3 regions of the Streptomyces sp. NPDC057099 genome follow, and region 1 is predicted to be linked to each of the others. Evidence: riboswitches for the same ligand, from Rfam matches in the RefSeq annotation. Region 1 holds a riboswitch; each other region holds the start of a gene.

Evidence for each region. A riboswitch is a leader RNA that binds a small molecule or an ion and turns the genes downstream of it on or off. The one in region 1 is predicted to bind cobalamin.
Region 2: it holds a riboswitch for cobalamin, as region 1 does, so the genes downstream of both, metE (5-methyltetrahydropteroyltriglutamate--homocysteine S-methyltransferase) here and ACFT4A_RS29700 (ribonucleoside-diphosphate reductase subunit alpha) in region 1, are expected to answer to the same signal.
Region 3: it holds a riboswitch for cobalamin, as region 1 does, so the genes downstream of both, ACFT4A_RS16455 (prenyltransferase/squalene oxidase repeat-containing protein) here and ACFT4A_RS29700 (ribonucleoside-diphosphate reductase subunit alpha) in region 1, are expected to answer to the same signal.

Annotation. Positions count from the first base shown of each region.
Region 1 covers NZ_JBHUTX010000032.1:38,379-45,164, forward strand. The annotation lists gene ACFT4A_RS29690 (GlxA family transcriptional regulator) at 1-914, opposite strand, end outside; gene ACFT4A_RS29695 (ribonucleotide-diphosphate reductase subunit beta) at 1,163-2,170, opposite strand; gene ACFT4A_RS29700 (ribonucleoside-diphosphate reductase subunit alpha) at 2,170-4,557, opposite strand; cobalamin riboswitch at 4,680-4,836, opposite strand; gene ACFT4A_RS29705 (GNAT family N-acetyltransferase) at 4,872-5,378, opposite strand; gene mctP (monocarboxylate uptake permease MctP) at 5,469-6,786, opposite strand, start outside.
Region 2 covers NZ_JBHUTX010000008.1:192,797-199,582, forward strand. The annotation lists gene ACFT4A_RS14355 (energy-coupling factor ABC transporter permease) at 1-437, shown strand, start outside; gene ACFT4A_RS14360 (energy-coupling factor ABC transporter substrate-binding protein) at 434-778, shown strand; gene cbiQ (cobalt ECF transporter T component CbiQ) at 784-1,533, shown strand; gene ACFT4A_RS14370 (energy-coupling factor ABC transporter ATP-binding protein) at 1,530-2,381, shown strand; cobalamin riboswitch at 2,409-2,630, shown strand; gene metE (5-methyltetrahydropteroyltriglutamate--homocysteine S-methyltransferase) at 2,796-5,129, shown strand; gene ACFT4A_RS14380 (FAD-binding dehydrogenase) at 5,176-6,786, opposite strand, start outside.
Region 3 covers NZ_JBHUTX010000010.1:107,305-114,090, reverse strand. The annotation lists gene ACFT4A_RS16465 (energy-coupling factor transporter transmembrane component T) at 1-727, opposite strand, end outside; gene ACFT4A_RS16460 (SCO2322 family protein) at 732-1,370, opposite strand; gene ACFT4A_RS16455 (prenyltransferase/squalene oxidase repeat-containing protein) at 1,367-2,575, opposite strand; cobalamin riboswitch at 2,688-2,827, opposite strand; gene ACFT4A_RS16450 (SAM-dependent methyltransferase) at 2,998-3,813, shown strand; gene ACFT4A_RS16445 (helix-turn-helix domain-containing protein) at 3,829-4,737, opposite strand; gene ACFT4A_RS16440 (nuclear transport factor 2 family protein) at 4,830-5,285, opposite strand; gene ACFT4A_RS16435 (MBL fold metallo-hydrolase) at 5,328-6,380, opposite strand; gene ACFT4A_RS16430 (aldehyde dehydrogenase) at 6,467-6,786, shown strand, end outside.

The sequences.
Region 1 (6,786 bases):
GTGCCCACCGCCCGGACGAAGTGATGGCGCAGCGTGGCCGCGTTGCCGAACCCCGTTCGGCCGGCGATCGCGTCCATCGTCTCGTCCGTCGCCTCCAGCAGCCGCTGGGCCAGCAGCACCCGCTGGCGCAGGACCCAGCGGTAGGGAGTCGTCCCCGTCTCCTGCTGGAAGCGGCGGGCGAAGGTGCGCGGGGACATGTGGGCGTGGGCGGCCAACTGCTCGACGGTGACTTCCTCGTCGAGGTGGCGTTCCATCCACGACAGCACGTCGCCGATCGTGTCCCCCTCGGAGTGCGGCAGCGGGCGCTCGATGTACTGGGCCTGGCCGCCGTCACGGTGCGGCGGCACCACCATCCGCCGGGCGATCTTGTTGGCGACCTCGGTGCCCTGCTCCTTGCGCACCAGGTGAAGGCAGGCGTCGATCCCCGCGGCCGTGCCGGCGGAGGTGATCACCGGGTCCTCGTCGACGTAGAGCACGTCCGGCTCCACGACCGCCCGGGGGTACTGCCGGGCGAGGTCCCGCGCGTGCTTCCAGTGCACGGCGCAGCGGCGGTCGTCCAGCAGCCCGGCGGCGGCCAGCACGAAGGCGCCGGAGCAGACGCTGAGCACCCGGGAGCCGCGGGCGACCCCGCGCCGCAGGGCGTCCAGCAGCTCCGGCGGGAACTCACGGGACGCGTAGCTGTGCCCGGCCGGCACCGCGATCAGATCGGCCGTCTCCAGCCGCTCCAAGCCGTGCTCGACCTGGAGGGAGACGCCCGAGTTCATGCGCAGCGCCGGGCCCTCGGCCGAGGCGACCGCGAAATCGTAGACCGGCAGGCCGTCGTCGCTGCGGTCGGTGCCGAAGACCTCGCACACCACACCCAGTTCGAAGGGATTCACGCCGTCGAGCAGGACGACGGCCACGTTCTGGAGCATGTCTCCAGTGTGCCTCGCCCGTGGCAGTAATTCGAGGGTCTACGGCAGTACTGCCACTGACGGTAAGGAGTCATCGGCGCGACAGTGGTGTCCATGGAAACGAACCAGGCACAGACACTCATCGCAATGATCTTCGTACTCGGGACGCTGGTCCTCCTGGTCCTCCCGTCAGTGATCGGCATCGCGCGCGACAGGCGCGTCGACCGTCAGATCAGGGAGGCCCAGGAGGTCAGGGAGAGCGAGCGGGCTCAGAACTCCTCGTCCAGGTCGACGGTGCCCTCCACCGCCACCTGGTACGCCGAGGGACGGCGCTCGAAGAAGTTGGTCAGCTCCTGAACGCCCTGGAGCTCCATGAAGGAGAAGGGGTTCTCGGAGCCGTACACCGGAGCGAAGCCGAGCCGGCTGAGCCGCTGGTCGGCGACGCACTCCAGGTACTGCCGCATCGACTCGGTGTTCATGCCCGGGAGGCCGTCACCGCACAGGTCGCGCGCGAACTGCAGCTCGGCCTCGACGGCCTCCCGCAGCATGTCCGTGACCTGCTGCTCGAGCTGGTCGTCGAAGAGCTCCGGCTCCTCCTTGCGGACGGTGTCGACCACCTCGAAGGCGAAGGACATGTGCATCGTCTCGTCGCGGAACACCCAGTTGGTGCCGGTGGCCAGGCCGTGCAGCAGGCCCCGGCTGCGGAACCAGTAGACGTAGGCGAAGGCGCCGTAGAAGAACAGGCCCTCGATGCACGCGGCGAAGCAGATCAGGTTCAGCAGGAAGCGGCGGCGGTCGGACTGGGTCTCCAGCCGGTCCAGCTTCTCCACCGAGTCCATCCACTTGAAGCAGAACCCGGCCTTCTCGCGGATGGAGGGGATGTTCTCCACCGCGTCGAACGCGGCGGCGCGGTCCTCCGGGTCCGGGAGATAGGTGTCCAGCAGCGTCAGATAGAACTGGACGTGCACGGCCTCCTCGAAAAGCTGCCGGCTCAGGTAGAGCCGCGCCTCGGGGGAGTTGATGTGCTTGTACAGCGTCAGCACCAGGTTGTTCGCGACGATCGAGTCGCCCGTCGCGAAGAAGGCGACCAGCCGGCCGATCAGGTGCTGCTCCATCGGGGACAGCTTGGCGAGGTCGGCGACGTCCGAGTGGAGGTCGACCTCCTCCACGGTCCAGGTGTTCTTGATGGCGTCCCGGTAGCGCTCGTAGAAGTCCGGGTAGCGCATGGGACGCAGGGTGAGCTCGAAGCCGGGGTCGAGGAGATTCTGGGTGGTCATTACTGGCAGGCCTCGCAGGACTCGGGGTTTTCCAGGGAGCAGGCGACCGCGTCGGGGTCGGCCGTCTGCTGCACGGGGATGGTCTTCTCAGGCTGCGCCTGGGCCCGGGCGGCGCGGGCGATGCGGGTCGCCGGGCGCGAGCGCAGGTAGTACGTCGTCTTCAGCCCGGCCTTCCAGGCGTACGCGTACATCGAGGAGAGCTTGCCGATGGTCGGCGTCTCCATGAAGAGGTTCAGGGACTGGGACTGGTCCAGGAACGGGGTCCTGGCCGCCGCCATGTCGATCAGACCGCGCTGCGGGACCTCCCACGCCGTGCGGTAGAGCGCCCGTACGTCCGCGGGGATCCAGGCGAACTCCTGCACCGAGCCGTTGGCCTCGCGCAGTGCCTCCCGGCTGCGGGCGTCCCACACGCCGAGCCGCTTGAGCTCGTCCACCAGGTAGGAGTTGACCTGGAGGAACTCACCCGACAGCGTCTCGCGCTTGAACAGGTTGGACACCTGCGGCTCGATGCACTCGTACACGCCCGCGATGGAGGCGATGGTGGCCGTGGGCGCGATGGCGAGGAGCAGGGAGTTGCGCATGCCGGTCGCGGCGATGCGCTCGCGCAGGGCCGCCCAGCGCTCGGGCCAGGTCAGCTCCACGTCGTAGTGGTCGGGGTGCAGCACGCCCCGGGCCGTACGGGTCTTCTCCCAGGCCGGCAGCGGGCCGTTGCGCTCGGCCAGGTCGGCGGAGGCCTCGTACGCGGCGAGCATGACGCGCTCGGCGATCCGGGTGGAGAGCGCCTTGGCCTCGGGCGAGTCGAAGGGCAGGCGCAGCTTGAAGAAGACGTCCTGCAGGCCCATGGCCCCGAGGCCGACCGGACGCCAGCGGGCGTTGGAGCGGCCCGCCTGCTCGGTCGGGTAGAAGTTGATGTCCACGACACGGTCGAGGAAGGTCACGGCCGTACGGACGGTCTCGTCCAGCCGCTCCCAGTCGATGTCCCCGCGGGCCCGGTCGACGAAGGCGCCGAGGTTGACCGACCCCAGGTTGCAGACCGCCGTCTCCCCGTCGTCGGTGACCTCCAGGATCTCCGTGCAGAGGTTGGAGGAGTGGACGACGTGGCCCGGCTCGGCCGTCTGGTTGGCGGTGCGGTTGGCGGCGTCCTTGAAGGTCATCCAGCCGTTGCCGGTCTGCGCCAGGGCGCGCATCATGCGGCCGTACAGCTCACGGGCGGGCAGGGTCTTCCGCGCCAGGCCCTTCGCCTCGGCCTCCCGGTACGCGGCGTCGAACTCCTCGCCGAACAGGTCGACCAGCTCGGGCACGTCCGAGGGGGAGAACAGCGACCACGGCCCGTCGGCGTTGACCCGCCGCATGAACTCGTCCGGCACCCAGTGCGCGAGGTTCAGGTTGTGCGTACGGCGGGCGTCCTCACCGGTGTTGTCGCGCAGCTCCAGGAACTCCTCGATGTCGGAGTGCCAGGTCTCCAGGTACACCGCGGCGGCGCCCTTGCGGCGGCCACCCTGGTTCACGGCGGCGACCGAGGCGTCGAGGGTCTTCAGGAACGGGACGATGCCGTTGGAGTGGCCGTTGGTGCCGCGGATCAGCGAACCGCGGGAACGGATACGGGAGTACGACAGCCCGATGCCGCCCGCGTGCTTCGACAGCCGCGCCACCTGGTGGTACCGGTCGTAGATCGAGTCCAGCTCGTCCTTCGGGGAGTCCAGGAGGTAGCAGGACGACATCTGGGGGTGCCGGGTGCCGGAGTTGAAGAGGGTGGGGGAGGAGGGGAGGTAGTCGAGCCGGCTCATGAGCCCGTAGAGCGCGGCGACCTCGTCGACGGACTGTGCCGTGTCGTCCTCGGCGAGGCCGGCGGCGACGCGCAGCATGAAGTGCTGGGGCGTCTCGACGACCTTGCGGGTGATCGGGTGGCGGAGCAGGTAGCGGCTGTGCAGCGTCCGCAGGCCGAAGTAGCCGAAGCGGTCGTCGGCGGCCCGGTCGATCAGCGCGTCGAGCCGGGCGGCGTGCAGGCGCACGAACTCGGCGGTCCGGTCGGCGATCAGACCCTCGCGGTGGCCGACCGCGACGGACTCGGTGAAAGACGTGACACCCTGCGAGGCGGCCTCTTCACGGATGCCGATCGTCAGCAGACGGGCGGCCAGCCGGGAGTAGGCCGGGTCCTCGGAGATGAGGCCCGCGGCCGACTCCGTCGCGAGCTCGCGCAGCTCCGCGATGACCTCCTGCACGGCCCCCCGCGCGGACCGGCCGCGCAACGCGGCGGCGGCGACCCGGCCCGGGTCGGCGTCGGGGAGATCGGCGGTCAGCTCGGTCAGGGTCCGCAGCAGCGCGGCACCGGGACCGTCGTGCTCTTCTTCGGCAGCTGAGACCGGTTCGGCTGGCGCGATGGTCACGTGGGGCTCTCCCTCGCTCGGCAAGGGGCCTCGCGCAGGGCAGGGGGCAGCACACGAGCGCACACGGCGTCGCGTCCACCGGCCCATTCCACGAGGCCCGGACGTCAGGGCACCCCGGCCGGACGGCCGGGCGCGCTGTCGGCAGGTCCTCGGACTGAAGCGTGCGCGCTCCGCTTTGAGGGCGGATACGCACAAGTACACCGTTGCGGGACAGTTCCGGATTCGCACCGGATTCCCCTGCGGCGACAGCGAGCACGAGCATACATCTTGTGCTGGGTTCGGGTGACACCCCCAGATGTTGTGTCGCGCTGGTTTCAGAGTGTCAACTGGTAGGTGAGGAGAGTGATGTCCGCCAGGTGCGGGATCGGCTTCCAGTCCCGCTCGGGAGTGCGGGTGAAACCCAGGCGTTCGTAGATGCGGTGGGCTGTGCGCATGGTGCGCTGGGTCGACAGCACGATGCGCAGGCAGCCGGGCGTGGCCCGTGCGCGGTCGACGCAGGCGCGCACGAGGGCCTCACCGGTGCCGCGGCCGCGGGCGGCGTGCGAGACCGCGAGCATCCGTATCTCGGCCTCTCCCGGGCCGGCTATGTCGGCCATGGGGCCGCCGGACGGTACGAAGGTGACGCCGCCGAGGAGGGTGTCGTTCTCGACGGCGACCAGGACGTCGGCCGCGGCCGCCCGTTTGGCGACGTCCCGCAGTTCGTGGAGGTACTCGTCGCTCTGGCCGAAGTCGAGGAGCCCGTCGGTGAGGTAGGCGTGGGCCGTCAGCTCGCCGAGGGGGCCGTACTCGGTGGGTTGCACGCGCCGGATCAGAGTGTCCATGGCGTGAGTGTGTACGAGAGCGGGCCGCCGGGGTGGTCGATCACCGGCGGCCCGCTGCGGGCGTACGTGCCCAGTCGGTTCGAGTCGTTCCTAGTGGGCGGAGCCCGCGGTGGCGGGCGGGAGCTCGACCTGGACCCCCGGGTCGCCCGCGTCGGCGGTGTAGTCCTCCGGCTTGGTCTCGTCGATGCCGTCGGGGGCCTTGAGGGCCTTCAGGACGAAGGTGAGGACCACCGTCACCACCACGTTCAGCACGAACGCCGTGAGGCCGATGTAGCCGATCTCACCGATGCCGGGGATCTCCTTCGAGGAGCCGCCGAAGTGCTTCTGGGTCGGCGAGGCGACCCCGTACGCGGCGGCCGTTCCGTAGATCATGCCGACCGCCCAGCCCGCGAGCAGCGCCCAGCGGTGGAACCAGCGGGTGAACAGGCCGCCGACCAGGGCCGGGAAGGTCTGCAGGATCCAGATGCCGCCCAGCAGCTGGAAGTTGATGGCGACGGTCTTGTCCATGGTGAGGACGAAGGCCAGCGCGCCCACCTTCACCAGCAGGGAGACCAGCTTGGAGACCTTGGTCTCCTGCGCCGGCGTGGCGTCCGGCTTGATGAAGTCCTTGTAGATGTTGCGGGTGAAGAGGTTCGCGGCCGCGATGGACATGATGGCCGCCGGCACGAGCGCTCCGATGCCGATCGCCGCGAACGCCACGCCGGCGAACCAGTCCGGGAACATCGTCTCGAAGAGCTGCGGGATCGCCAGCTGCCCGTTCTGCACCTTGATCCCGGCCGCGATCGCCATGAAGCCGAGCAGCGCGAGCAGACCCAGCATCAGCGAGTACAGCGGCAGGATGGTGGTGTTGCGGCGGATCACCTCACGGCTGCGCGAGGACAGCGTCGCCGTGATCGAGTGCGGGTACATGAACAGCGCGAGCGCCGAGCCGAGCGCCAGCGTGGCGTACGTCCACTGCCCCGCCTCCGGCGGCACCAGCGCACCGCGCGGCGCGCCCGTAGCCGGGTTGGTCTGGCTGTACGCGTCGCCCGCCCTGGCGAAGATCTCGTCGAAGCCGCCCAGCTTGATCGGGATGTAGATGATCGCCACCGCGATGACGATGTAGATCAGGGTGTCCTTGACGAAGGCGATCAGCGCCGGGGCCCGCAGGCCCGAGGAGTACGTGTAGGCCGCCAGCACGCCGAACGCGATCAGCAGCGGCAGGTCCTTGATGAACCAGTTGGTGTCCTCGCCGCCGCCGACGCCCATCACGTCCAGCACGGCCTGGATGCCGACGAGCTGGAGCGCGATGTACGGCATGGTCGCGAGGATGCCGGTGACGGCCACGGCCAGCGACAGGCCCTTGGAGCCGAAGCGGCCGCGCACGAAGTCGGACGTCGTCACGTACCCGTGCTTGTGGGAGACCGAC
Region 2 (6,786 bases), on a different contig from region 1:
GCACCATCACCCTGCTCTTCCAGGCGCTGCTGCTCGCGCACGGCGGTCTGACCACGCTGGGCGCCAACGTCTTCTCCATGGCGATCGTCGGGCCTTGGGCCGGATACGCCGTGTACAAGCTGCTGCGGCGGTACGGCGTGCCGCTGATGGTCGCGGTCTTCTTCGGGGCGTTCTTCGCCGACCTGTCCACGTACTGCGTCACCAGCGTTCAGCTGGCGCTCGCCTTCCCCGACCCGGGCAGCGGGTTCGTGGGCGCGCTCGGCAAGTTCGGCACCATCTTCGCCGTCACCCAGATCCCGCTCGCGGTGAGCGAGGGGCTGCTGACCGTGCTCGTGATGCGGCTGCTGGTGCAGTCCAGCAAGGGCGAACTGACCCGGCTGGGCGTGCTCCTCGCCAAGAAGCAGTCCGGGACCGAGACCGAGGTGGCGGCCCGATGAAGAAGAACACGAAGATCAACCTCCTGCTGCTGATCGCCGTGGCCGCGCTCGCCGTACTGCCGCTCGCGCTCGGCCTCGGCGACCACAAGGAGGAGCCGTTCACGGGCGCCGACGCGCAGGCCGAGACGGCGATCACCGAGATCGACCCGGACTACAAGCCCTGGTTCTCGCCGCTGTACGAGCCGCCGTCGGGTGAGATCGAATCGGCCCTGTTCGCCCTGCAGGCGGCGCTGGGTGCCGGTGTCCTCGCCTACTACTTCGGCCTGCGCCGGGGCCGGCGCCAGGGTGAGCAGCAGGCGCGGGAACGCGATCCCGAGGAGTCCACGGCCGAAAGGGCCTGAGCCGCGTGCTGCCGATCGACGCGGCGGCGCACAGCAGTCGCTGGCGCCACCGCCATCCCGTGGACAAGGCCGTGCTCGGTCTGGGACTCACCGTACTGGCCATCTCGCTGCCGCCCTGGCCGGGCGCCGCCCTGGTGCTGGTGACGGCCGTGTCCCTGCTGCTGGGGCCGGCCGGGGTACCCGGCCGCAGGCTGTGGCGGGCCTACCGGGTGCCGCTGGGCTTCTGCGTGACCGGTGCCCTCACACTGCTCGTCCAGGTCGGCGGGCCGGAGGGCTTCGTCTCCCTCGCGGACGACGGGCCGCTGCGGGCCGGGGAGTTGCTGCTGCGCACCTCGGCGGCCTCCCTCGGGGTGCTGCTGTTCGCCTTCACCACACCCATGTCCGACCTGCTGCCGCGCCTGGTCCGGGCCGGCGTCCCGGCGCCGGTCGTCGATGTCGCGCTCGTGACGTACCGCATGAGCTTTCTGCTGCTTGACTCCGTGCGCCGGATCCGTGACGCGCAGGCAGCCCGGCTCGGGCACACCACGCGGGCCGCCGCCTGGCGTTCGCTGGGCGGGCTCGGCGCGACCGCGTTCGTCCGGGCCTTCGACCGGGCGGCCCGCCTCCAGGCGGGTCTCGCCGGGCGCGGCTACGACGGGACCCTGCGTGTCCTGGTGCCCGAGGCCCGCGTCTCCGTCCGCTTCACGGTCGCCAGTTGCGCGCTCCTCGCGGCACTGGCCGTCCTCACCTTCGTACTGGAAAGGCCGCTGACATGAGCGAGCCCGCCCTCGTCGCCCTGCGGGGCGCGTCCTTCGCCTACGAGGACGGCCCGGCCGTGCTCAGCGGCCTCGACTTCGAGATCCGCGAGGGGCGGGCGCTCGCGCTGCTCGGCCGCAACGGCAGCGGCAAGACCACGCTGATGCGGCTGCTCAGCGGCGGACTGCGGCCGCACGAGGGGCGGTTGACGGTCGACGGGCAGCCGGTGACGTACGACCGCAAGGGCCTGACCCGGCTGCGGACGACCGTCCAGCTCGTGGTGCAGGACCCTGACGACCAGCTGTTCGCGGCGTCCGTCGAGCAGGACGTGTCGTTCGGGCCGCTGAACCTCGGGCTGTCCGACACGGAGGTACGGGCGCGGGTGGCGGAGTCGCTCGCCGCCCTGGACATCGGCGCCCTGGCCGACCGGCCCACCCATCTGCTCTCCTACGGGCAGCGCAAGCGGACCGCCATCGCGGGCGCGGTCGCCATGCGGCCCCGTGTCCTGATCCTCGACGAGCCGACGGCCGGACTCGACCCCGACGGCCAGGAACGGCTCCTGGCCACGCTCGACGGGCTGCGGGCGAGCGGCACCACGGTGGTGATGGCCACCCACGACGTCGATCTCGCCCTGCGCTGGGCCGACGACGCGGCGCTCCTCACCCCGGACGGTGTGCACCTCGCCCCCGCGCCCACGGCGCTGGCCCGGACCGATCTCCTCCGGCAGGCGGGACTGCGGTTGCCGTGGGGTGCCGCCGCCGCGGACCTCCTGCGCGCGCAGGGGCTGTTGACCGGGTCGGCGCCCGGTCCGCGCACCCCGGAGGAGCTGGCCGCGCTGGCGGCGGGGCGGCCGGTGAGCGGCGGCTGAGGGTCGCTTCCGCGGCCTGACCGTGTATAGGCTGGCGGTGCAGCTGGTTCGCCCCGTCAGCCAGGCGGGATGCGTCGCAAGAGGGAACCCGGTGGGAATCCGGGACTGCCCCGCAGCGGTGAGCGGGAACGACCGCCGTCATACGCACTGGGTCCACGCAGGGCCCGGGAAGCGACGGCCAGTAGGTGTTCTCACATGGTGAGAACGTGCCCGCGAGTCCGAAGACCTGCCAACTGCCCGCGCGCGGACGATCCGTGCGCGGACATTCCGGTGACCTCGAGGGCGGGTCGGCGTACTTACCAGGCGAACGACCGCGCTGTGCCGCGCGAGGTCGACTCCGTCGGGTTCGTCACCCCTTCGCGCTCTCGTCCCGTCGCCGGGATCTCAGGGATTCGTCTCGCGAAGGAGATCTCCGTGACCACCAAGCCCGCAGCCGCGGCAGCACGGGCCACCGTGTACGGCTACCCCCGCCAGGGACAGAACAGGGAACTGAAGAAGGCGATCGAGGGCTACTGGAAGGGCCGCGTCACCGCCGACGCCCTCCGGGCCACCGCCGCCGACCTGCGCGCCTCGAACTGGCGGCAGCTGGCCGACGCCGGCATCGACGAGGTCCCGACGGGCGACTTCTCGTTCTACGACCACGTCCTGGACACCACCGTCATGGTCGGCGCGATCCCCGACCGTCACCGGGAGGCCGTCGCGGCGGACGCCCTGGACGGCTGCTTCGCCATGGCGCGTGGCACGCAGGACGTGGCGCCACTGGAGATGACCAAGTGGTTCGACACGAACTACCACTACCTGGTGCCCGAGCTGGGTCCGGACACGGTCTTCACCGCCGACTCCGCCAAGCAGGTCGCCGAGCTGCGCGAGGCGCTGGCGCTCGGCCACACCGCGCGCCCCGTCCTCGTCGGCCCCGTCACGTATCTGCTTCTCGCCAAGCCCGCTCCGGGTGTGCCCGCCGACTTCGAGCCGCTCACGCTCCTGGACCGGCTGCTGCCCGTGTACGCAGAGGTCCTCGCCGACCTGCGCGCGGCGGGCGCCGAGTGGGTCCAGCTGGACGAGCCTGCCCTGGTCCAGGACCGGACCCCGGCCGAGCTGAACGCCGCCGAGCGTGCCTACCGCGACCTCGGAGCCCTCACCGACCGGTCGAAGCTGCTGGTGGCCTCGTACTTCGACCGGCTCGGGAACGCCCTGCCGGTACTGGCGAAGGCGCCGGTCGAGGGACTCGCGGTGGACTTCACGGAGTCGGCGGCGGCCAACCTGGACGATCTGGCGGCGGTGGGCGGTCTGCCGGGCAAGCGGCTGGTCGCCGGTGTGGTCAACGGCCGCAACATCTGGATCAACGACCTGGCGGCCTCGCTCTCCCGGCTCGGCACGCTCCTCGGCCTGGCCGACCGGGTCGACGTCTCGGCCTCCTGCTCCCTCCTGCACGTGCCGCTGGACACGGGGGCGGAGCGGGACATCGAGCCGCAGGTCCTGCGCTGGCTCGCCTTCGCGCGGCAGAAGACCGCCGAGATCGTCACCCTCGCGCGCGGTCTCGCGCAGGGCACCGACACGATCGGCGCGCAACTCGCCGCGAACCGGGCGGACCTGTCCTCCCGGGCGAACTCCCCGATCACCCGCGACCCGGCGGTCCGCGCCCGCACGGCCGCGGTGTCCGGGGCGGACGCCCGCCGCTCGCTGCCGTACGCCGAGCGAACCGCCGCCCAGCGCGCCCGGCTCGGTCTGCCCCTGCTGCCGACGACCACGATCGGCTCCTTCCCGCAGACCGGTGAGGTGCGTACCGCCCGGGCGGACCTGCGGTCGGGCCGTATCGACACGGCCGGCTACGAGGAGCGCATCAAGGCCGAGATCCAGGAGGTGATCTCCTTCCAGGAGAAGGCCGGTCTGGACGTCCTGGTGCACGGCGAGGCCGAACGCAACGACATGGTCCAGTACTTCGCCGAGCAGCTCACCGGCTACCTCGCCACGCAGCACGGCTGGGTCCAGTCCTACGGCACCCGCTACGTCCGCCCGCCGATCCTGGCCGGCGACATCTCCCGCCCCGAGCCGATGACCGTGCGCTGGACGACGTACGCGCAGTCCCTCACGGACCGTCCGGTCAAGGGCATGCTCACCGGGCCGGTCACCATGCTCGCCTGGTCCTTCGTCCGCGACGACCAGCCGCTCGCCGAGACGGCCCGGCAGGTCGCCCTCGCCCTGCGCGACGAGGTGGGAGACCTGGAGACGGCCGGGACGTCGGTCATCCAGGTCGACGAGCCCGCCCTGCGCGAGACACTGCCGCTGCGTGCCGCCGACCGGCCGGAGTATCTGGCGTGGGCCACGGAGGCCTTCCGGCTCAGCACGGCCGGGGTGCGGCCGGACACGCAGATCCACACGCACATGTGCTACGCCGAGTTCGGCGACATCGTGCAGGCCATCGACGACCTCGACGCGGACGTCATCAGCCTGGAGGCCGCCCGCTCCCATATGCAGGTCGCCCGCGAACTCGCCTCGCACGGCTATCCGCGCGAGGCGGGGCCGGGTGTCTACGACATCCACTCCCCGCGGGTTCCGGGCGCACAGGAGGCGGCCGACCTGCTGCGCACCGGCCTGCAGGCCATCCCCGCCGAGCGGCTGTGGGTCAACCCCGACTGCGGCCTGAAGACCCGCGGCTGGACCGAGACCCGCGCGTCCCTGGAGAACCTGGTCTCGGCGGCCCGGACCGTCCGCGCCGAACTGGACGGGGAGCGGCCCGGACTCGCCTGACGCTCGCGGCCGGGGGCGGGCCGGGCATGGCCCGCCCCCGGTCGGGTCAGGTCGCCGTCGCGGCCGCCGCCGCCCGGCCCGCCGCGCGGCCCGAGAACAGGCAGCCGCCCAGGAAGGTGCCTTCGAGGGAGCGGTAGCCGTGGACGCCGCCGCCGCCGAAGCCGGCGACCTCGCCGGCCGCGTACAGACCGCTGATCGGCTTGCCGGAGGCGTTCAGGACGCGGCCGGAGAGGTCGGTCTGGAGGCCGCCGAGGGTCTTGCGGGTGAGGATGTTGAGACGTACGGCGATCAGCGGCCCTGCGCTGGTGTCCAGGATCCGGTGGGCGGAGGCGGTGCGGCTGAGGGTGTCGCCGGGGTAGGCGAGGGCGTTGCGGATGCCCATGACCTGGGCGTCCTTGGTGTACGGGTTGGCGATCTCGCGGTCGCGGGCCTCGATCTGCCGTTGCAGGCCGGCCAGGTCGATCAGGTCGTCCCCCGTCAGTTTGTTCATGCCGGCGACGAGTTCGGGCAGGGTCGTGGCGACGACGAAGTCCTCGCCCTTCTCCTTGAACCGCTCGATCGGCTCGGGGGTCTGCCAGATGCGCGACAGCAGCTTCCAGACGTTCTTCTCGGTGAGGTCCGGGTTCTGCTCCGAGCCGGAGAGCGCGAACTCCTTGGCGATGATCTTCTGGGTCGTGACGAACCAGGAGTAGTCGTATCCGGTGTCGGTGATCGACTTGAGGGTGTGGAGCGTGTCGTAGCCCGGGATGTCGGGGCTGGAGAAGCGCTTGCCCGTGGCGTCGAACCACATGGAGGACGGGCCGGGCAGGATGCGGATGCCGTGGTCGGGCCAGATCGGGTCGTAGTTCTTCAGGCCCTCGGTGTAGTGCCACATGCGGTCGGGGTTGACGATCCGTCCGCCCGCCTTCTCGGTGATCGCGAGCATCCGGCCGTCCACGTGCGCGGGCACGCCCGTGATCATGGACTTCGGGGGCTTGCCGAGGCGCGCGGGCCAGTTCTGCCGGACGAGGTCGTGGTTGGCGCCGATGCCGCCCGAGGTGACGATCACGACGGGGGCGTTCAGTTCGAAGTCGCCCACGACCTTGCGGGAGCTGGGCTTGCCGCGGGCCGCGCTGCTGGGCTCCAGGACCTTTCCGCGTACGCCGGTGACGGCTCCGTTCGTGACGATCAGGTCGTCCACCCGGTGGCGGAACCTGAACGTCACCTTGCCGTCCTCGACGGCGGCGCGCACCTTCTTCTCGAAGGGCTCGACCACGGCGGGCCCGGTGCCCCAGGTGACGTGGAAGCGGGGTACGGAGTTGCCGTGCCCGTCCGCGAGGCCACCGCCGCGCTCGGCCCAGCCGACGATCGGGAACCACTGCATCCCGAGCCCCGCGAGCCAGGAGTGCTTCTCCCCCGAGGCGAAGTCCACGTACGCCTCGGCCCACTTGTGGGCCCAGTGGTCCTGGCCCGACGGGTCGGTGATGCCACGGTCGAAGCCGGCCGTGCCCAGCCAGTCCTGCCAGGCCAGTTCCTTCGAGTCCTTGATGCCCATGAGCCGCTGCTCAGAGGAATCGACGAAGAACAGCCCGCCGAAGGACCAGAAGGCCTGCCCGCCCAGACCGGCCTCCGGCTCCTGGTCGAGCAGCAGCACCTTGCGTCCGGCGGCGGCCAGTTC
Region 3 (6,786 bases), on a different contig from region 1:
TGCGGTGGACCGCGGCCGGGACCTGGGCGGTACGGCCGTAGCCGCGCGCGTCCATCGCCGCGGCCAGGGACACCGAGCGCTCCAACGCGCCCTCCAGGACCGGCAGACCCACCTGCAGCAGGCCCCGGACGCCCTTGTCCGGGCGGCCGCGCAGCCGGCGGGCGGCGCGCAGGCGCTGGACGTCGGCGATGAGGTTCGGCGCGAAGGTGAGGGCGACGACGACCGCCACCCCCATCTCGTACAGGGCGCCCGGGAGGGACTTGAGGAGGCGGGAGGGGTTGGCGAGGGCGTTCGCGGCGCCGACGCAGATGAGCAGGGTGGCCAGTCTCAGACCGTCGTACAGCGCGAAGGTGAGGGCCTCGGCCGTGACCTCGCCGCCGAGGCGGATGCCCTGAGCCCAGTCGGGGAGGGGCACCTCGGGGAGCGTGACGAGGGTGTGCGTGCCGGGGATGGGGGAGCCGAGGACGATCGCGAAGAGGAGCCGGATGACCAGGACGGCGAGGGCGAGTTTGACGAAGGCGCCGTAGGAACGGGACCAGGGGGTCGGGGGGCGGCAGGTCGCCACGACGTAGGCGGAGACCGCGATGAGGAGGCACAGGAGCAGGGGGTTGGTGGTGCGGGTGGCCGCGGTGCCGAGAGAGAGGGACCAGAGCCACCAGGCGCCGGGGTGCAGGGCTGCTCGGCGCGGGCGCTGGGGGCGTGCCGGGCCTTGGCCGATCCGGTCCATGCTGCTAAGCCTGGTCACGCCGCCGTACCTGCCAGATCGCCGCCGCCCCCAGTGCCGTCACCACGGCGATGCCCGCCAGCAGGCCCAGGGACGGGCCGTCGTCGTCGGACGTGTCCTTCTTCGCCGCCGGTGTCGACTCCCGGGAGCTCGCCACCTGCTCGCCGCAGCCCTTCTCCGGGTAGCCCGAGATCGCGCACAGCAGGGCGTTCGTGTCGTAGCGCAGGGGCTTGGCGACACTCGCGAGGGCCTCTGCCGTGGTCGCGTCGGGGGAGACCCGGGCGCAGGCCGTCCGGGCGGGGGGCGGGGTCTCGCCCTGGGGGGCGTCCGTCTTCGTGCCGGGGTCGATGACGAGCGCCACGCGCTTCTTGCCGTCCTGCGCGGGTGTCTTCGCGCAGATGGTCTCGAAGTCGGCCGTGCCGCGCGGCCGGGCCGCCTCGGAGGAGTCCTCGCTCACCGCGAAGCGGAAGCCCTGGACGTCGCCGTCCGAGGGGCGGGCCATGGACGGGCCCTGGGTGGCGTAGACCCAACGGTCGCCTTCGCGGTCCCAGAACGACCAGTACCGGTAGCCGGCGGCCTGGGCCTGGCCCGCGCCCGCGATCAGCAGGAGCGAGGCCAGGAGGAGGAGAGCGGCCCGGCGGATCACGACTGCTGCCTCTTCTTACGGCCGGTGAAGAGGAAGCCGATGCCGATACCGGCGACGAGGCAGACCCCGACGTACCACCAGACGCCGAAGAAGCCCGACCCCGAGTCGTCCTTCTCGTCGGTCGCCGAGGGCTGTTCGGGGGCCTGCGGGGCCGGGCCCGTCGTGTTGAGCTGCTTCACCAGGTCCGTGCCGCCGAAGTCACGCGGGTTCGCGCCCGTCGCGTGGGCGGCGAAGATCAGCTGGGCGTAGGCGGCGGGGCCGCCCTGCTCGGCCCAGGAGGCGGAGTTCTTCTCCAGCCACCGCACGGACTTCTCGGCCTGCGCGGTCTCGCCCTGGGCGGCGAGTGCCACGACCGCGTCGGCGGTGTTGCCGTGGTCGGGCTGGGGGTCCGCGCCGGCGAGGGCGGAGGTGAGGTGGTTGTCGTCCTTGGCGAGGGTCTGCGTGAGGTACGCGGCGCCGTTGTCGGCGGCCTGCTGCGGCGTGGAGGGGTCCGCGCACGTGGCGTCGGACTTCTTGCCCTCCTCCACGACCATGCCCTTGCCCAGGGCGCCGAGGACACCGGCCGCCGTGGCGTCCGCGTTGGCGGCCAGCTTGCCCTTCTTGTCGGGCTGGAACGCGAAGGCGCCGTCGTCGTCCCCGCCGCAGGGGAGGGCGAGCTTCAGCAGGGCGTCGTCGGGTGACTTGCCGCCCTTCTCGACCTGGTCCGGCTTCTCACCGGCGGCGGCGAGCGCGCCGATGACGACGGACGTGGAGTTGGTGTCGCTGGCGCCGCCGGGCGCGTAGCCCCAGCCGCCGTCCTTGTTCTGTACGGACTTCAGCCAGCCGACGGCCTTGTCGGTGACGGCGTCCTGTCCGCCGAGCGCGGCGAGGGCCTGGACGGCGGCGGACGTGGCGTTGGTGTCGAGCATGGTCTTGGCGTCGCACGCGGCGGCGGGGTCGGGACGGTACGCGGCGAACCCGCCGTCCGCGCACTGCTGCCCGACCAGCCACGTGATGGACTTGGCGGCGGGCTTCTCACCCACCGTGTCCTGGGCGAGAAGGGCGAGCGACTGGCGCCAGACGCCGTCGAACTTGGGGTCCTTGTCGCCGTACAGGGCGGAGGGGAACGCCTGGGACGGAGTCGGTGACGGTGCGGCGGCGGCCGGCGTGGCCGCGCCGATCACGGTGGCGGCGGCCAGGACGGCGGCGCTGCGGCGGACGTTCATGATCGGCGGGTGCCTCTCCCTGTGAGGGAGCCGGGCAGCACGGGACACCCCGGCGGCTCGGCTCCGTATACCTCGACGGTGCCGTGCACCGGCAGGCGCCGGGCACATGAGCCGGTCACGATCCGTACGGGGCGATCCGGCTTCCGCCTGGCAGGGCGGTCCACGGTTGCGGGTCAGCGCCGGAATTGCACCGGCTTCTCCCTGTACGGGTGATGACGACCCGCCTACTGTACCCGGAAGTAGCAAAACGGCCGAGAGTACCTTGCTGAGTCTCGTCCGGCCGAAAGCCCTGCGGCGTCGGGCCGGCAATCCGACCGTGAGCCGCCGTGAGGTCGAACTGCTGCACCACGCTGAGGAGTTGATCCTGTCCGTGAGGCAAAACGGGTTAACGTGAAGCTCCACGACCACACGCAGGAGCGTCCATGACTGATCAGGTGGAGAACTCCGAGCAGGAGCCGCTCTCCAAGATCGATACCTCGGTTCCGCACTCGGCCCGGATCTGGAACTACTGGCTGGGCGGGAAGGACAACTACGAAGTCGACCGTGTGGCCGGTGACGCGTTCCGCGAGATCTTCCCCGGGATCGAGACCGGGGCCCGCGCCGCCCGCTACTTCCTCGCCCGCGCCGTACGCCATCTCGCCGCCGAAGAGGGCATCCGCCAGTTCCTGGACATCGGCACCGGGCTGCCCAACGTGGACAACACCCACCAGATCGCCCAGCGGGTGGCCCCGGAGAGCCGGATCGTCTACGTCGACAACGACCCCCTGGTGCTGGCCCACGCCCGCGCGCTGCTCACCAGCACACCGGAAGGCGTCACCAACTACGTCGACGCCGACCTGCGCAAGCCGAGCACGATCGTCCGGGAAGCCGGGAAGACCCTGGACTTCGACCAGCCCGTCGCACTCATGCTGATGGGCATCCTCGGCCATATCGAGGACCACGACGAGGCCCGCGAGATCGTGCGGCAGCTGGTGGACGCGCTGCCCTCCGGCAGCTATCTGGTGCAGTACGACTCCACCGACACCAGCGAGGACTACCTCCGGGCCATCGGGCAGTACAACGACGGCGGCTCGATCCCGTACATCCTGCGCAGCCCCGAGCAGATCGCCCGCTACTTCGACGGTCTGGAGCTGCTGGAGCCGGGCGTCACGTCCTGCTCGCGCTGGCGTCCCGACGCCGAGGCCCTGGGCCTGCCGGCGGAGGTGCACCAGTACGGCGGTGTCGCCCTCAAGCGCTGAACTCCCCGAGGGTGCTCAGGTCTCCTGAAGTATCCGGTGCAGGATGGTCGGAGTCTCGTCCGGTGACTCGGCTTCGACCACCAGCCGGTTCATGGCATCCCAGTAGCGCTCGATGTCGGCCGGCCGGTCGGGATAGAGCGCGGTGGTGAGCTGCTCGAGGTAGACCATGTCGGGCAACTGGCCGCCGGGCAGCCGCAGGATGGTGACCGGACCGCCCTCCGCGGCATGCCCGCCGGAGCGGAACGGCAGGATCTGGACGGTGACCTGCGGCAGCCGGCAGATCTCGATGAGATGTCTGAGCTGGGCGCGCATCACGGCCGGCCCGCCCACCGGGCGCCGCAGCGCCGCCTCGTCGATCACCACCCAGAGCTGGGCCGTGCCCGGCTGCCGGTGCAGGATCCGCTGCCGGGTCATCCGGAGCGCCACCCGGCGGTCGGTTTCGCGCGCGCCGGCGTCAGGGTGGACGAGCCGGACGGCGGCACGCGCGTAGTCGGGGGTCTGGAGCAGCTCGGGAACGCGCTGTATCTGGTAGCAGCGGATGACGCTCGCCGCCTGCTCGGCCCCGAGGTAGCTCTGCGTCCAGGAGGGCACCACGTCGCTGTAGTACTGCCACCAGGCGTGGGTGTTGGCCTGTTCGGCCAGCGCCAGCAGCGTGGCGCGCTCGGCCTCGTCCGTGACGCCGTAGAACGTGAGCAGGTCGGAGACGTCCCGCAGCTTGAACCCGTGGCGCCCGGCCTCCATGCGGCTGATCTTGGAGGGGGAGGCGCGGATGACCTCGCCCGCCTCCGCCCTGCCGATGCCTTGCGCGTCCCGCAGCCTGCGCAGCCGGGCGCCCAGCGCGAGCCGAGGCACCATGGGCCCGGCCGATCTCCCGTCCAGGACTCCGCTGAAGGGCGATGTACGAGCGGCCTCTTCGGTGCCCATGGGCATGTCTCCTTGCGGTGGTGCGCAACGCCGCGCGCGTGGGGGCGCCGCGGCTCGTTCATCCTAGAGGCCCTGCCCTCAGGCCATCCGGCTTATGCCGAAGGCGAGTTCGGCCGCGGAGTGGGACCGCCGAAGGGCAGGTGAAGAGTCCGGGAGGCGAGCAGCCAGGTGCCGTCGGCCCGGTGGAAGACGTCCTCGTAGTGCCCGACCTGGACCGGAGGCCCGGGAGGGACGATGCCGCCGTCGTAGCCGTCGACGCGGTACGTCGTGAAGTACGAGACCGCGCTGGCGGTGTCCGGGGCCTCCACCGTGACCAGGACGTTGGACATCATGCGGCGGGAGAGCCGGTCGGCGGGGCGGGAGCCGAAGTAGGTGCGAATGGCGTCGCGGCCCCTGACCAGCCGCCCGTCGTGCGGCCACTGCCAGACACCCTCCTCGGTGAACAGCTCGGCGACGGACGAGGGGTCGCCCAGGTCGAGCCGGTGGACGAAGTCGAGGATCAGACGCTCGCAGGCGCGCTCGGCGAGGAGGTGCTCGATGGAGTCCATGGAGTTGGTTCTAGCATCCGGCCCGGACGGTCTTGCGGGCGCCTACACCGCCACGTACCTCACCGGCTCGCTCCCCGGTACCGCCTCCGCCCGGCCCAGCTTCACCAGGCGGCGCAGATGGGCCTCCGCCTCCGAGACCGCGATGTTCCGGGAGCCGTACGGGATCTGCTCCCAGGGGCGGTTCCACTCCATGCGTTCGGCGAGCTGCCAGGGCGTGAGGGGCTCGGCGAGGAGGGCTTGCAGGGCGGTGAGGCGGGCCTCGTGGTGGTGGAGCAGTTCGTGTACGCGGGCGGTTGCGTCGGGGAACGGGTGCTGGTGGGCCGGGAGTACCTCGGCGGGGGCCAGGCGGCCGACGCGTTCGAGGCTGTCGAGGTAGTCGCCGAGGGGGTCGGTGACCGTGGCGTCGTCGGGATCCTCGTAGAGGCCGATGTGCGGGGTGATCCCGGGCAGCAGGTGGTCGCCGGAGAACAGGCGTCCATGGCCGGGCAGTTGGGTCGGGTGGTCCTCCTCCAGGTGGAGGCAGACATGGCCGGGCGTGTGGCCCGGGGTCCAGATCGCCCGCAGGCGGCGGCCGGCGAGGTCCAGGAGTTCGCCCGGGACGATGTCGCGGTCGGGCAGGGCGGGGGAGAGGCCGGGCAGGGCGCGGGGCCGGGGTGTGCGCAGCGGGGCGATGTGCTCCTCGGGCGCTCCGGCGGCGGTGAGCTTGGCCGTCATGTACGAGAACCAGCGCTCGGGACGGGCGTCCCGGGTCCGTCGTACGACCGCGGTGTCCGCCGCGTGCATCGCGATCCAGGCACCCGACGCCTCGCGGACCCGGCCGGAGAGGCCGTGGTGGTCCGGGTGGTGGTGGGTGATGACCACGCCGTGGATCTCGCCCGCCGAGGTGCCGCACGCCGTGAGGCCGGCCGCGAGGGTGTCCCAGGACTCCGAGTCGTCCCAGCCGGTGTCGATGAGGACCGGGCCCCGGTCGGTGTCGACGACGTACACGAGGGTGTGGCCGAGGGGGTTGTCCGGGATCGGGACCCGCAGGGACCGGACGCCTCCGCCGTGGTCGTACACCGCTGGTGCGGGTTCGCGGTCCTGGCTGCTTGTCATCTGCCCTCCGTCCCACGGCCATTGCCCACTATAACGAGAACTGGTATCAGTTTCTGAAACACCGTCAGATATGAAGGCAGTCGGCCATGACCGGATTCGTGGAGCACGGACAGCTGTTCATCGGCGGGGAGTTGACCGATCCCCTGGGCCAGGACGTCATCGAGGTGATCTCGCCGCACACGGAAGAGGTCATCGGACGCGTCCCGCACGCCTCGACCGCGGATGTGGACCGGGCCGTGGGGGTCGCGCGGCGGGCCTTCGACCAGGGGCCCTGGCCGCGCATGAGCCTCGACGAGCGGATCGAGGTCGTGAGCCGGATCAAGGACGGGATCGTCGCCCGGCACGAGGAGATCGCCCGCGTGATCTCCGGCCAGAACGGCTCGCCGTACTCCTGGAGCGTCCTCGC